DNA from 3 places in the Streptomyces roseofulvus genome. Region 2 is predicted to be linked to each of the others. Evidence: predicted binding sites of a transcription regulator. Region 2 holds the regulator's gene; each other region holds the start of a gene.

Region 1 (3,991 bases), 1.8 Mb from region 2:
CCTCGTGCGGCCCGTCGTCTGAGTGCCGGGAACGCGCCGAGGGCGGCACCCCCTTCGCGGGGGTGCCGCCCTCGGTTCGCGTGTCAGCGATGAACCACCGATCCCTCGGGATCAGAAGTCCATGTCACCGCCCGGCATGCCGCCGCCGGCCGGGGCCGCGGCCTTCTCCGGCTTGTCGGCGATGACGGCCTCGGTGGTGAGGAAGAGCGCGGCGATCGACGCGGCGTTCTGCAGCGCGGAGCGCGTCACCTTGGCCGGGTCGATGATGCCCTCGGCGACCAGGTCGACGTACTCGCCGGTCGCGGCGTTGAGGCCGTGGCCCGGGGTCAGGTTGCGCACCTTCTCGACCACGACGCCGCCCTCGAGGCCGGCGTTGACCGCGATCTGCTTGATCGGGGCCTCCAGGGCGAGCTTGACGATCGCGGCACCGGTGGCCTCGTCGCCGTCCAGCTCCAGCTTCTCGAAGACGCTGGAGGCCTGGAGCAGGGCCACGCCACCGCCGGCGACGATGCCTTCCTCGACGGCCGCCTTGGCGTTGCGCACGGCGTCCTCGATGCGGTGCTTGCGCTCCTTGAGCTCGACCTCGGTCGCGGCACCGGCCTTGATGACCGCCACGCCGCCGGCGAGCTTCGCGAGGCGCTCCTGGAGCTTCTCGCGGTCGTAGTCGGAGTCGCTGTTCTCGATCTCGGCGCGGATCTGGTTCACGCGGCCCGCGACCTGCTCGCTGTCACCGGCACCGTCGACGATGGTGGTCTCGTCCTTGGTGATGACGACCTTGCGGGCGCGGCCCAGCAGGTCGAGACCGGCCGACTCCAGCTTGAGGCCGACCTCCTCGGAGATGACCGTGCCGCCGGTGAGGATGGCGATGTCCTGGAGCATGGCCTTGCGGCGGTCGCCGAAGCCCGGGGCCTTGACCGCGACGGAGCGGAAGGTGCCGCGGATCTTGTTGACGACCAGGGTCGACAGGGCCTCGCCCTCGACGTCCTCGGCGATGATCAGCAGCGGCTTGCCCGACTGCATGACCTTCTCCAGGAGCGGGAGGAGGTCCTTCACGGAGGAGATCTTGGAGTTGACGATGAGGATGTACGGGTCCTCGAGCGCGGCCTCCATGCGCTCCATGTCGGTCGCGAAGTACGCCGAGATGTAGCCCTTGTCGAAGCGCATGCCCTCGGTGAGCTCGAGCTCCAGACCGAAGGTCTGGGACTCCTCGACCGTGATGACGCCTTCCTTGCCGACCTTGTCCATCGCCTCGGCGATGAGCTCGCCGATCTGCGTGTCGGCGGCGGAGATGGAGGCGGTGGAGGCGATCTGCTCCTTCGTCTCGACCTCCTTCGCCTGGTCGAGGAGGGCGCCGGAGACGGCCTCGACGGCCTTCTCGATGCCGCGCTTGAGGGCCATCGGGTTGGCACCGGCGGCGACGTTGCGGAGGCCCTCGCGGACGAGCGCCTGGGCGAGGACGGTGGCGGTGGTCGTACCGTCGCCGGCGACGTCGTCCGTCTTCTTGGCGACTTCCTTGACCAGCTCGGCGCCGATCTTCTCGTACGGGTCCTCGAGCTCGATCTCCTTGGCGATGGAGACACCATCGTTGGTGATCGTGGGGGCGCCCCACTTCTTCTCGAGGACGACGTTGCGGCCCTTGGGGCCAAGGGTGACCTTGACGGCGTCAGCGAGCTGGTTCATGCCGCGCTCGAGACCGCGCCGGGCCTCCTCGTCGAACGCGATGATCTTGGCCATGTGAAGTGGTCCTCCCGGACATGGGGTGGATAACGCTCCAGGACCGCGCCGACGCCCGCGACGGACGGCCTCCGCGTTCCGCGTGGTTCCTTGCCCCACCCGGGTCGGCGGCCTCGCCGTGCTCGGTCCTCGTAGCACTCTCACCTTCCGAGTGCTAACGCCAATGATTAGCACTCGACCCATGCGAGTGCAAGCGACTCTCGTGGATCGGGCAGGGGAGCGGGCGGCGGATCGGGCGGTGGATCGGGCGGTGGGCCGGCCAGTGGATCGGGCAGCGGATCGGCGACTCCGCGCCGGAGCGGCGAGACGCTCCCGGGAACGCGTGAGGGGCCCGCATCCCTGGGGATGCGGGCCCCTCGACGACGAGACGTCGGTGGCCGATCGCGCCGCGCCTCAGGCGGTCACCTTGACCATGTCCGCCTGCGGACCCTTCTGACCCTGCGAGATCTCGAACTCGACTCGCTGGCCCTCTTCGAGGCTGCGGTACCCATCCATCTGGATGGCGCTGTAGTGGACGAAAACATCCGCACCACCGTCGACCGCGATGAAGCCGTAGCCCTTCTCCGCGTTGAACCACTTGACGGTGCCCTGAGCCATGCCTAACTCCCCTATTACGTACTGGCCCTTGAGCGGACCCGCACTTCGCGGACCCGGGTCAGAACCTGCGCCGGAACGCGTCGACCGCCGCTGAATGTATCTGTCCAACTGCCCTCTGCAACAGGGCAATCGAGCGGGAATTCTGGAAGGCGCGGAAAGGGGGATCGGGAAGAAATCCCAGAATTGCGGGGCAAGTCGGGCCGGGCGAAAGGCACATAAGGGGCAGACTGTGCGCGCTTTTCGGCCGCTTGTTGTCGCATTCTTGTCAGGTCCGAGGCCGCTCTCATATGCGTCCGGCATGAGCGGCGGAGGGGACTTCCCCAACTCTACCGCGCTCAACCATGCAGAATTGCCCCCTCCGCTTTCTCTCGCGGAAGGGGCAATTCTGGAACGAAAGCTACCAACAGGTAGGGATCAGCCTCCGGCGACGGCCGGGATGATCGAGACGCCCGCGCCGTCCGGCGTGGCGGTCTCCAGGCCCTGCTCGAAGCGGACGTCGTCGTCGTTCACGTAGACGTTCACGAAGCGGCGCAGCTTGCCCTGGTCGTCGAGGACGCGGGCGGCGATGCCGGTGTGGTTCTTCTCCAGGTCGGCGATGACCTCGGCGAGGGTCGCGCCCTCGGCGGCCACCTCGGCCTGCCCGCCCGTGTAGGTGCGGAGGATGGTGGGGATGCGGACGTTCACGGCCATGGCTGTCGTCGTGCCTCTCTGGGTCAGTGGGCCAGGCCCGCGTCGCGGAACGCGTCCAGGCTCGGGCGGATGGTGGCGGTCGCCTGAGAACTGTCGGCCACGGCGTCCAGGGTCTTGAGCCCGTCGCCGGTGTTGAGGACGACGGTGGTGAGGTTCGGGTCGATGACGCCGGCCTCGACGAGCTTGCGCGTCACGCCGACGGTCACGCCGCCCGCCGTCTCGGCGAAGACGCCCTCGGTCCGGGCGAGCAGCTTGATCGCGTCCACGATCTGCTCGTCGTTCACGTCCTCCACGGCGCCGCCGGTGCGGCGGGCGATGTCCAGGACGTACGGGCCGTCGGCCGGGTTGCCGATCGCGAGGGACTTGGCGATGGTGTTCGGCTTCTGCGGGCGGACCACGTCGTGGCCGGCCTTGAAGGCCGCTGACACCGGGGAGCAGCCCTCCGCCTGGGCGCCGAAGATCTTGTACGGCTTGTCCTCGACCAGGCCCAGCTTGATCAGCTCCTGGAGCCCCTTGTCGATCTTGGTGAGCTGGGAGCCGGAGGCGATCGGGATGACCAGCTGGTCGGGGATGACCCAGCCGAGCTGCTCGCAGATCTCGTACGCGAGCGTCTTGGAGCCCTCGCCGTAGTACGGACGCAGGTTGACGTTCACGAAGCCCCAGCCCTCGCCGAGCGGGTCGCCGATGAGCTCCGAGCAGAAGCGGTTGACGTCGTCGTAGTTGCCCTCGATGGCGACCAGGTCACCGCCGTAGACACCGGCCATGACGACCTTGCCCTGCTCCAGGTCGTGCGGGATGAAGACGCAGGAGCGGAAGCCGGCGCGGGCGGCGGCGGCGCCGACGGCGCCGGCCAGGTTGCCGGTGGAGGAGCAGGAGAGGGTGGTGAAGCCGAAGGCGCGGGCGGCCTCGATGGCCTGGGCGACGACCCGGTCCTTGAAGGAGTGCGTCGGGTTGCCGGAGTCGTCCTTGA
Region 2 (3,991 bases):
CCCACTCGCACGTGGGCGGGGTGCGGTGGTGGAACGTCAAGCATCCGGGCGCGTACGCGGCGGCGCTCGGCGCCGGGAAGTCGCCCGGCGCGGGGCGGGAGCTGCTGTCCGACGAGGACCGGCGGGTCGAGCGGATCCTGCTGGAGCTGCGGCTGCGGGAGGGCGTCGAGCTGTCGATCCTCAAGCCGGCGGGACGGGCCGCGGCCGAGCGCGCGCTCGCGGACGGGCTCCTCGACGCGGCGCCGTACGCCGCCGGGCGCGCCGTGCTGACGCTGCGGGGGCGGCTGCTCGCGGACGCGGTGGTGCGGGACCTGGTGGACTGACGGACGCGGCGCCTCCGGGCGCGGTTCAGGCGCGGAAGCCGGGGCCGGAGGGCGCCGTCCCGTGCGCCCACCCGTCCCGGGGGGACCCCCGGCGGGACGACGGCCCGCACGGGGGCCGGCTACCCCACCGTCACGAAGTCGATCAGTTCCTCCACGCGGCCCAGGAGCTCCGGTTCCAGGTCCTTGTAGGACTCGACGCGCTTGAGGATGGCCTGCCAGACGGCGCCCGTGTTGTCGGCCGGCCAGCCGAGGGCCTGGCAGGTGCCCGTCTTCCAGTCCTGGCCTCGGGGGACCGCCGGCCAGGCCGGGATGCCCAGGACGGCGGGCTTCACCGCCTGCCAGATGTCGATGTAGGGGTGGCCGACGACCAGGACGTGGTCCGAGGCGACCTGGGCGGCGATGCGGGACTCCTTGGAGCCCGGGACCAGGTGGTCGACCAGGACGCCCAGGCGGGCGTCGGGGCCCGGGGCGAAGCCGGCGACGATCTCCGGGAGGTGGTCGACGCCCTCCAGGTACTCGACGACCACGCCCTCGACGCGCAGGTCGTCGCCCCAGACCCGTTCGACCAGCTCGGCGTCGTGGCGGCCCTCCACGTAGATGCGGCTCGCCCGGGCCACCCGGGCCCGCGCGCCCGGGACGGCGATCGAGCCGGAGGCCGTACGGGCCGGGCGGGCCGGGCCGCCGGAGGACGGGCGGACCAGGGTGACGACCCTGCCCTCCAGGAGGAAGCCGCGCGGCTCCATCGGGAAGACCCGGTGCTTGCCGAAGCGGTCCTCCAGCGTCACCGTGCCCGCCTCGCAGCGGATCACCGCCCCGCAGAAGCCCGTGGAGACCTCCTCCACGACCAGATCGGGATCGGCCGGGACCTCGGGGACGGGGGCCGCGCGCTTCCACGGCGGGGTGAGGTCGGGGTCGTAGCTCCGCACGGGTTCCAGTCCTCCGGGTGCGCTGGCGGTGGTCTCTGCCGGGGCCCGGGGGTCCGTCGCCCCCGGAGACGCGGCCACGGGGCGTCGGGTCCGGTGCGTGGCCGCGCGTTCCGGGGACGCTACGACACCTCGAAGCGGCGTGCCAGTTCATCGCGCTGGCGTCGGACGAAAGCCGCGTCGACCACCGCGCCGTGGCCGGGGACGTACAGGGCGTCCTCGCCGCCGAGGGCGAGGAGGCGGTCGAGGGCGTCGGGCCAGCGGGAGCCGACCGCGTCCGGGCCGGCCTGCGGCTCGCCGGACTCCTCGACGAGGTCGCCGCAGAAGACGACCTCCCGCTCGCCCGGCACGCAGACGACCAGGTCGTGGCCGGAATGGGCGGGGCCCAGATTGGCCAGGAGGACCTGCCGGCCGCCCAGGTCGAGGGTCCACTCGCCCGTGACGGTGTGGCGCGGGGCCACCAGCACCTCCGTCGCCTCCGCCGCGGCCCGCGCGTCGACGCCCTGCCGCACCGCGTCCGTGTACAGCTCCTCGCGGGCGTGCGCGGAGCCGAGCAGCTCCTCCGTGCCGACCGCGCCGAAGACCTCCGCGCCGGCGAAGGCGGCCGTGCCCAGGACGTGGTCGAAGTGGGGGTGGCCGAGTGCGATGTGCGTCACGCGCCGGCCGCCGGTGATCGCCTCCGCCTGGGCCCGGATCGCCGCGCCCTCGGCGAGCGTGGAGCCGGTGTCGTACAGCAGCACGGCCCGTTCGCCCACGACCAGTCCGGTCGTCGCGTCCCAGCCCGGGAGCCGCCGCCGGCCCACCCCGTCCGCGAGCCGTTCCCACCCCTGAGCCGTCCAGACCGCTTCGTCGATGTCCATGTCGCCGACGCTAGCGGGTCCGCCTCCTTGCCAGGATCGACGGGCCCGGCCGTACACTGGCCGGGGGTTTCCTGGCACTCGGACAGGGCGAGTGCCAAAAGCGGAGCAACCGGAACGGCTGGAACGGAGGTGTGCGCGTGCTGAGCGAACGCAGACTCGAGGTGCTGCGCGCCATCGTCCAGGACTACGTCGGCACGGAGGAACCGGTCGGTTCCAAGGCGCTCACGGAACGCCACAAGCTCGGGGTCTCCCCCGCCACCGTGCGCAACGACATGGCGGTGCTGGAGGAGGAGGGGTACATCGCCCAGCCCCACACCAGCGCCGGCCGGATCCCCACCGACAAGGGCTACCGGCTCTTCGTGGACCGGCTGGCCGGCGTCAAGCCGCTCTCGACCCCCGAGCGGCGCGCCATCCACAACTTCCTCGACGGCGCCGTGGACCTCGACGACGTCGTGGGCCGTACGGTGCGGCTGCTCGCGCAGCTGACCCGGCAGGTCGCCGTCGTCCAGTACCCGTCGCTCACCCGTTCGTCGATCCGTCACGTCGAGCTGCTGTCGCTGGCCCCGGCCCGGCTGATGCTCGTCCTGATCACGGACACCGGGCGGGTCGAGCAGCGGGTCATCGACTGCCCCGCGCCCTTCGGCGAGACCTCCCTCGCCGATCTGCGGGCCCGGCTGAACAGCCGGGTCGGCGGCCGTCGCTTCGCCGACGTGCCGCAGCTGGTGCAGGACCTCCCCGAGTCCTTCGAGGAGCCCGAGGACCGCGCCACGGTCTCGACCGTGCTCGCGACCCTCCTGGAGACGCTCGTGGAGGAGCACGAGGAGCGGCTGATGATCGGCGGCACCGCCAATCTCACCCGCTTCGGACACGACTTCCCGCTGACGATCAGGCCCGTCCTGGAAGCCCTCGAGGAGCAGGTCGTGCTCCTCAAGCTCCTCGGCGAGGTCAAGGAATCGGGCATGACCGTACGCATCGGGCACGAGAACGCCTACGAAGGGCTGAACTCCACGTCCGTCGTCTCGGTCGGCTACGGTTCGGGCGGCGAGGCAGTCGCCAAACTCGGCGTGGTCGGACCGACCCGCATGGACTACCCCGGAACGATGGGAGCGGTACGCGCAGTGGCACGTTACGTCGGACAGATCCTGGCGGAGTCGTAAGTGGCCACGGACTACTACGCCACACTCGGCGTGCGCCGCGACGCGTCCCAGGACGAGATCAAGAAGGCCTTCCGCCGCCTCGCCCGCGAGCTTCACCCGGACGTCAACCCGGACCCGAAGACGCAGGAGCGGTTCAAGGAGATCAACGCCGCCTACGAGGTCCTGTCGGACCCGCAGAAGAAGCAGGTCTACGACCTCGGCGGCGACCCCCTGTCCAACTCCGGCGGGGGCGGCGCGGGCGGCTTCGGGGCCGGTGGCTTCGGCAACTTCTCCGACATCATGGACGCCTTCTTCGGCACGGCCTCGCAGCGCGGACCGCGCTCGCGGACCCGCCGCGGCCAGGACGCCATGATCCGCCTGGAGATCGACCTCAACGAGGCGGCCTTCGGCACCACCAAGGACATCCAGGTCGACACGGCCGTCGTCTGCACCACCTGTTCGGGTGAGGGCGCCGCGCCCGGGACCTCCGCGCAGACCTGTGACATGTGCCGCGGCCGCGGCGAGGTCTCGCAGGTCACCCGGTCGTTCCTCGGCCAGGTCATGACCTCCCGGCCCTGCCCCCAGTGCCAGGGCTTCGGCACCGTCGTCCCGACCCCGTGCCCCGAGTGCGCGGGCGACGGCCGGGTCCGGTCGCGGCGCACGCTGACGGTGAAGATCCCCGCCGGCGTCGACAACGGCACCCGGATCCAGCTCGCGGGCGAGGGCGAGGTCGGCCCCGGCGGCGGCCC
Region 3 (3,991 bases), 2.2 Mb from region 2:
GCCGAACGGGCGGGTCGCGCTGACAGGATGCGGCGCCATACCGGTCGTACGACAAAAGGAAGAAATGATGGCAAAGGGTCACTCCCGTCGTGCCCTGGGTGCCGCGCTCCTCGTCGCCGCGCTCACCTCCACCGCCGCCTGCTCCGACGGCTCCGACGGCCCGGCGGCCGGCACCGGCGGCGCCCCCGCCCCGGCCGCCGGCCAGCAGGCCCCGGTGAAGACCGCCGCCCAGCTGGCCCGGGAGAAGAAGGCCGCGCTGGCGAAGCGGCGGGCCGCCCGGGCCGCCGCCGCGAAGAAGTGGGGCCTCAGGCTGACCCCCCTCGAAGCGCCCGCCCCGCCGAAGACCAAGCCGAGGATCACCACCCGGAAGGGCTTCGAGACCGACGGCGAGGGCCTCCCGCCCGTCTTCACCACCGTCCCCACCAAGGAGAAGATCGTCTTCCTGACGATCGACGACGGCGCCGAGAAGGACCCCGAGCTCATCCGGATGATGGCCGACCTGGACATCCCCTACAGCGCCTTCCTCAGCGACTACGTCGTCAGCGACGACTACGCCTACTTCGGGAAGATGCAGAAGTCCCAGCCGCGCGGGGTCTCCCTCCACAACCACACCCTCAACCACAAGTACCTGCCCGGCCTCTCCTACGCCCGCCAGAAGCGCGAGATCTGCGGCATGCAGGACGTCATCGAGAAGAAGTACGGCAAGCGCCCCGAACTCTTCCGCCCGCCGTACGGCAACTACAACGAGGACACCCTGCGCGCCGCCAAGTCCTGTGGCGTCAAGGCCGTGCCGCTCTGGGCCTCCGAGGCGTTCCCCGACCACATGGAGTGGCGCGAGTGGGACCGCGACCTGCACCCCGGCGACATCGTCCTCACCCACTTCCGCGGCGAGGAGGACTGGAAGGGCAGCATGCCCGACATGATCCGCCGGGCCATGAACGTGATCACGTCCAAGGGGTACGCGGTCGCCCGCCTGGAGGACTACGTATGAGCCGGCTCCGCCCCCTCGTGGTCGCCGCCCTCCTCCTCGGCCTCACCGGCTGCGCCTCCGCCGTGGACCCGCTCGAACGCCTCGGCCGCAAGGCCGTCGAGCGGGTCGGCGACGTCCGGGACGCGGACCGCGGCCCGGTCCGCGCGGAGGAGGTCACGCGCCCCTAGCCCGTCTCTTCCGGATCGTGCCGGGCTCGCGACCTAGCCGCCCGAGGACACGGTGGCCGCCGCCGTGCCGAGGGCGAGCAGCCCCGCCGCGCCCAGCTGGGTCCAGGCCGCCGCGCGCCAGCCGTGGCTGCGCAGGGCCCAGCCGGTCGCCGCGACGGCCGCGGCGAGAGCGGCGAACCATCCGACGGGCACCCAGTCGAACGGGGGCGGGCCGAAGTCCGGCGGGGCACCCCAGCCCAGGCCCCGCAGCCCCATCATGAGCACGGCCATGAGACAGGCGGCGGCGTCCGCCGCCAGCAGCAGGACGGCGAAGGCGAGATCGAGGGCCGGGCGGACCCGGGGCCGGGGAGGCGTCACACCGGCACCCTCGTACGGAACCCCGTCCTCCGCACGCGCGTTCCCCGGATCGAGACCGAATCGCGGCGCCCGCGAGCCGTACCGGCACCGCCACGAGGTGAGGAATTGGCACTCCGCTTGACCGAGTGCTAATCGCGGTCATAGTCTCGGCTCTGGCACTCCCCACCGGAGAGTGCCAACACAGCGACGGGCAGGTCCGGCACCCGCGACGACGGATCCACCTGGTCGCCACCTCAGACAGTTAACCCCGCGAGATCTCCGAAGGGGGAGGTCGGATCGTGACGACCGCCAGCTCCAAGGTTGCCATCAAGCCGCTCGAGGACCGCATCGTGGTCCAGCCGCTCGACGCCGAGCAGACCACGGCCTCGGGCCTGGTCATCCCGGACACCGCGAAGGAGAAGCCCCAGGAGGGCGCCGTCCTCGCCGTGGGCCCGGGCCGCTTCGAGAACGGCGAGCGCCTGCCGCTCGACGTCAAGGTCGGCGACGTCGTGCTCTACAGCAAGTACGGCGGCACCGAGGTGAAGTACAACGGCGACGAGTACCTCGTCCTCTCGGCCCGCGACGTGCTCGCGATCATCGAGAAGTAAGAGACGACGTACCTGCTTTGAACCGCGCCCCTGACCCCTTGATCTCTTGGGCGTCCAGGGGCGCGGTTTGTTTTCTCCACACGATTTCCGAGAGGGCTGAATCGCTCCCATGGCGAAGATCCTGAAGTTCGACGAGGACGCCCGTCGCGCCCTTGAGCGCGGCGTCAACAAGCTCGCCGACACGGTGAAGGTGACGATCGGCCCCAAGGGCCGCAACGTCGTCATCGACAAGAAGTTCGGCGCCCCCACCATCACCAACGACGGTGTCACGATCGCCCGCGAGGTCGAGATCGAGGACCCGTACGAGAACCTCGGCGCCCAGCTCGTCAAGGAGGTGGCGACCAAGACCAACGACATCGCGGGTGACGGCACCACCACCGCCACCGTGCTCGCCCAGGCGCTCGTCCGCGAGGGTCTGCGCAACGTCGCCGCCGGCGCCTCCCCGGCCGCCCTGAAGAAGGGCATCGACGCCGCGGTCAAGGCCGTGTCCGAGGAGCTCCTCGCGACCGCCCGTCCGATCGACGACAAGTCCGACATCGCCGCCGTGGCCGCGCTCTCCGCGCAGGACCAGCAGGTCGGCGAGCTCATCGCCGAGGCGATGGACAAGGTCGGCAAGGACGGTGTCATCACCGTCGAGGAGTCCAACACCTTCGGCCTGGAGCTGGAGTTCACCGAGGGCATGGCCTTCGACAAGGGCTACCTCTCCCCGTACATGGTCTCCGACCAGGAGCGTATGGAGGCCGTCCTCGACGACCCGTACATCCTGATCAACCAGGGCAAGATCTCCTCGATCCAGGACCTGCTGCCCCTCCTGGAGAAGGTCATCCAGGCCGGTGGCTCCAAGCCGCTGCTGATCATCGCCGAGGACGTCGAGGGCGAGGCCCTCTCCACCCTCGTCGTCAACAAGATCCGTGGCACCTTCAACGCCGTCGCCGTCAAGGCCCCCGGCTTCGGTGACCGCCGCAAGGCGATGCTCCAGGACATGGCCACCCTCACCGGTGCCACCGTCATCGCCGAGGAGGTCGGCCTCAAGCTCGACCAGGCCGGTCTGGACGTGCTGGGCACCGCCCGCCGCGTGACCGTCTCCAAGGACGACACCACCATCGTCGACGGTGGCGGCAAGTCCGAGGACGTCGCGGGCCGCGTCGCCCAGATCAAGGCCGAGATCGAGGCCACGGACTCCGACTGGGACCGCGAGAAGCTCCAGGAGCGCCTCGCGAAGCTGGCCGGCGGCGTGTGCGTCATCAAGGTCGGCGCCGCCACCGAGGTGGAGCTGAAGGAGAAGAAGCACCGTCTGGAGGACGCCATCTCCGCGACCCGCGCCGCGGTCGAGGAGGGCATCGTCTCCGGTGGTGGCTCCGCGCTCGTCCACGCCGTCAAGGTCCTCGAGGACAACCTCGGCAAGACCGGCGACGAGGCCACCGGTGTCTCCGTCGTCCGCCGCGCCGCCGTCGAGCCGCTGCGCTGGATCGCCGAGAACGCCGGCCTGGAGGGCTACGTCATCACCTCCAAGGTCTCCGAGCTCGACAAGGGCCAGGGCTTCAACGCCGCCACCGGCGAGTACGGCGACCTGGTCAAGGCCGGCGTCATCGACCCGGTGAAGGTCACCCGCTCCGCCCTGGAGAACGCCGCCTCCATCGCCTCCCTGCTCCTCACCACCGAGACCCTCGTGGTGGAGAAGAAGGAGGAGGAGCCGGCGGACCACGGCCACGGCCACGGTCACGGCCACTCCCACTGACGTTCCCACGTCCTGAGGCCCGGTGCCCCCGTCGCGGGGGCACCGGGCCTCGGTGTCTCCTCCTCAGGTCTCGACCGCGCCGAGCTGCCCCATCAGACCGAGCAGGTCGTACTGCCACCAGCCCTCGACGATCTTCCCGTCGTCGCGGAAG

What was found. The regulator HrcA, encoded in region 2, represses chaperone genes, less so after heat shock. The targets are predictions, from matches to a motif close to TTNGCACTCNGNNNNNCNGAGTGCNAA.
Region 1: a site for HrcA is predicted at 1,902-1,928, ahead of groL (chaperonin GroEL). Genes of this name have one in related genera too.
Region 3: a site for HrcA is predicted at 1,621-1,647, ahead of groES (co-chaperone GroES). Genes of this name have one in related genera too.

The regions. Positions count from the first base shown of each region.
Region 1 is NZ_BAAAWE010000001.1:4,556,361-4,560,351, reverse strand. Features, by position in the region: gene ABFY03_RS21020 (deoxyxylulose-5-phosphate synthase) at 1-22, shown strand, start outside; gene groL (chaperonin GroEL) at 112-1,734, opposite strand; gene ABFY03_RS21010 (cold-shock protein) at 2,128-2,331, opposite strand; gene ABFY03_RS21005 (MoaD/ThiS family protein) at 2,746-3,021, opposite strand; gene thrC (threonine synthase) at 3,045-3,991, opposite strand, start outside.
Region 2 is NZ_BAAAWE010000001.1:2,780,424-2,784,414, reverse strand. Features, by position in the region: gene hemW (radical SAM family heme chaperone HemW) at 1-323, shown strand, start outside; gene ABFY03_RS12895 (DUF3097 domain-containing protein) at 443-1,249, opposite strand; gene ABFY03_RS12890 (MBL fold metallo-hydrolase) at 1,369-2,106, opposite strand; gene hrcA (heat-inducible transcriptional repressor HrcA) at 2,244-3,263, shown strand; gene dnaJ (molecular chaperone DnaJ) at 3,264-3,991, shown strand, end outside.
Region 3 is NZ_BAAAWE010000001.1:4,944,819-4,948,809, forward strand. Features, by position in the region: gene ABFY03_RS22995 (polysaccharide deacetylase family protein) at 68-991, shown strand; gene ABFY03_RS23000 (hypothetical protein) at 988-1,158, shown strand; gene ABFY03_RS23005 (DUF6234 family protein) at 1,192-1,515, opposite strand; gene groES (co-chaperone GroES) at 1,794-2,102, shown strand; gene groL (chaperonin GroEL) at 2,212-3,840, shown strand; gene ABFY03_RS23020 (ester cyclase) at 3,904-3,991, opposite strand, start outside.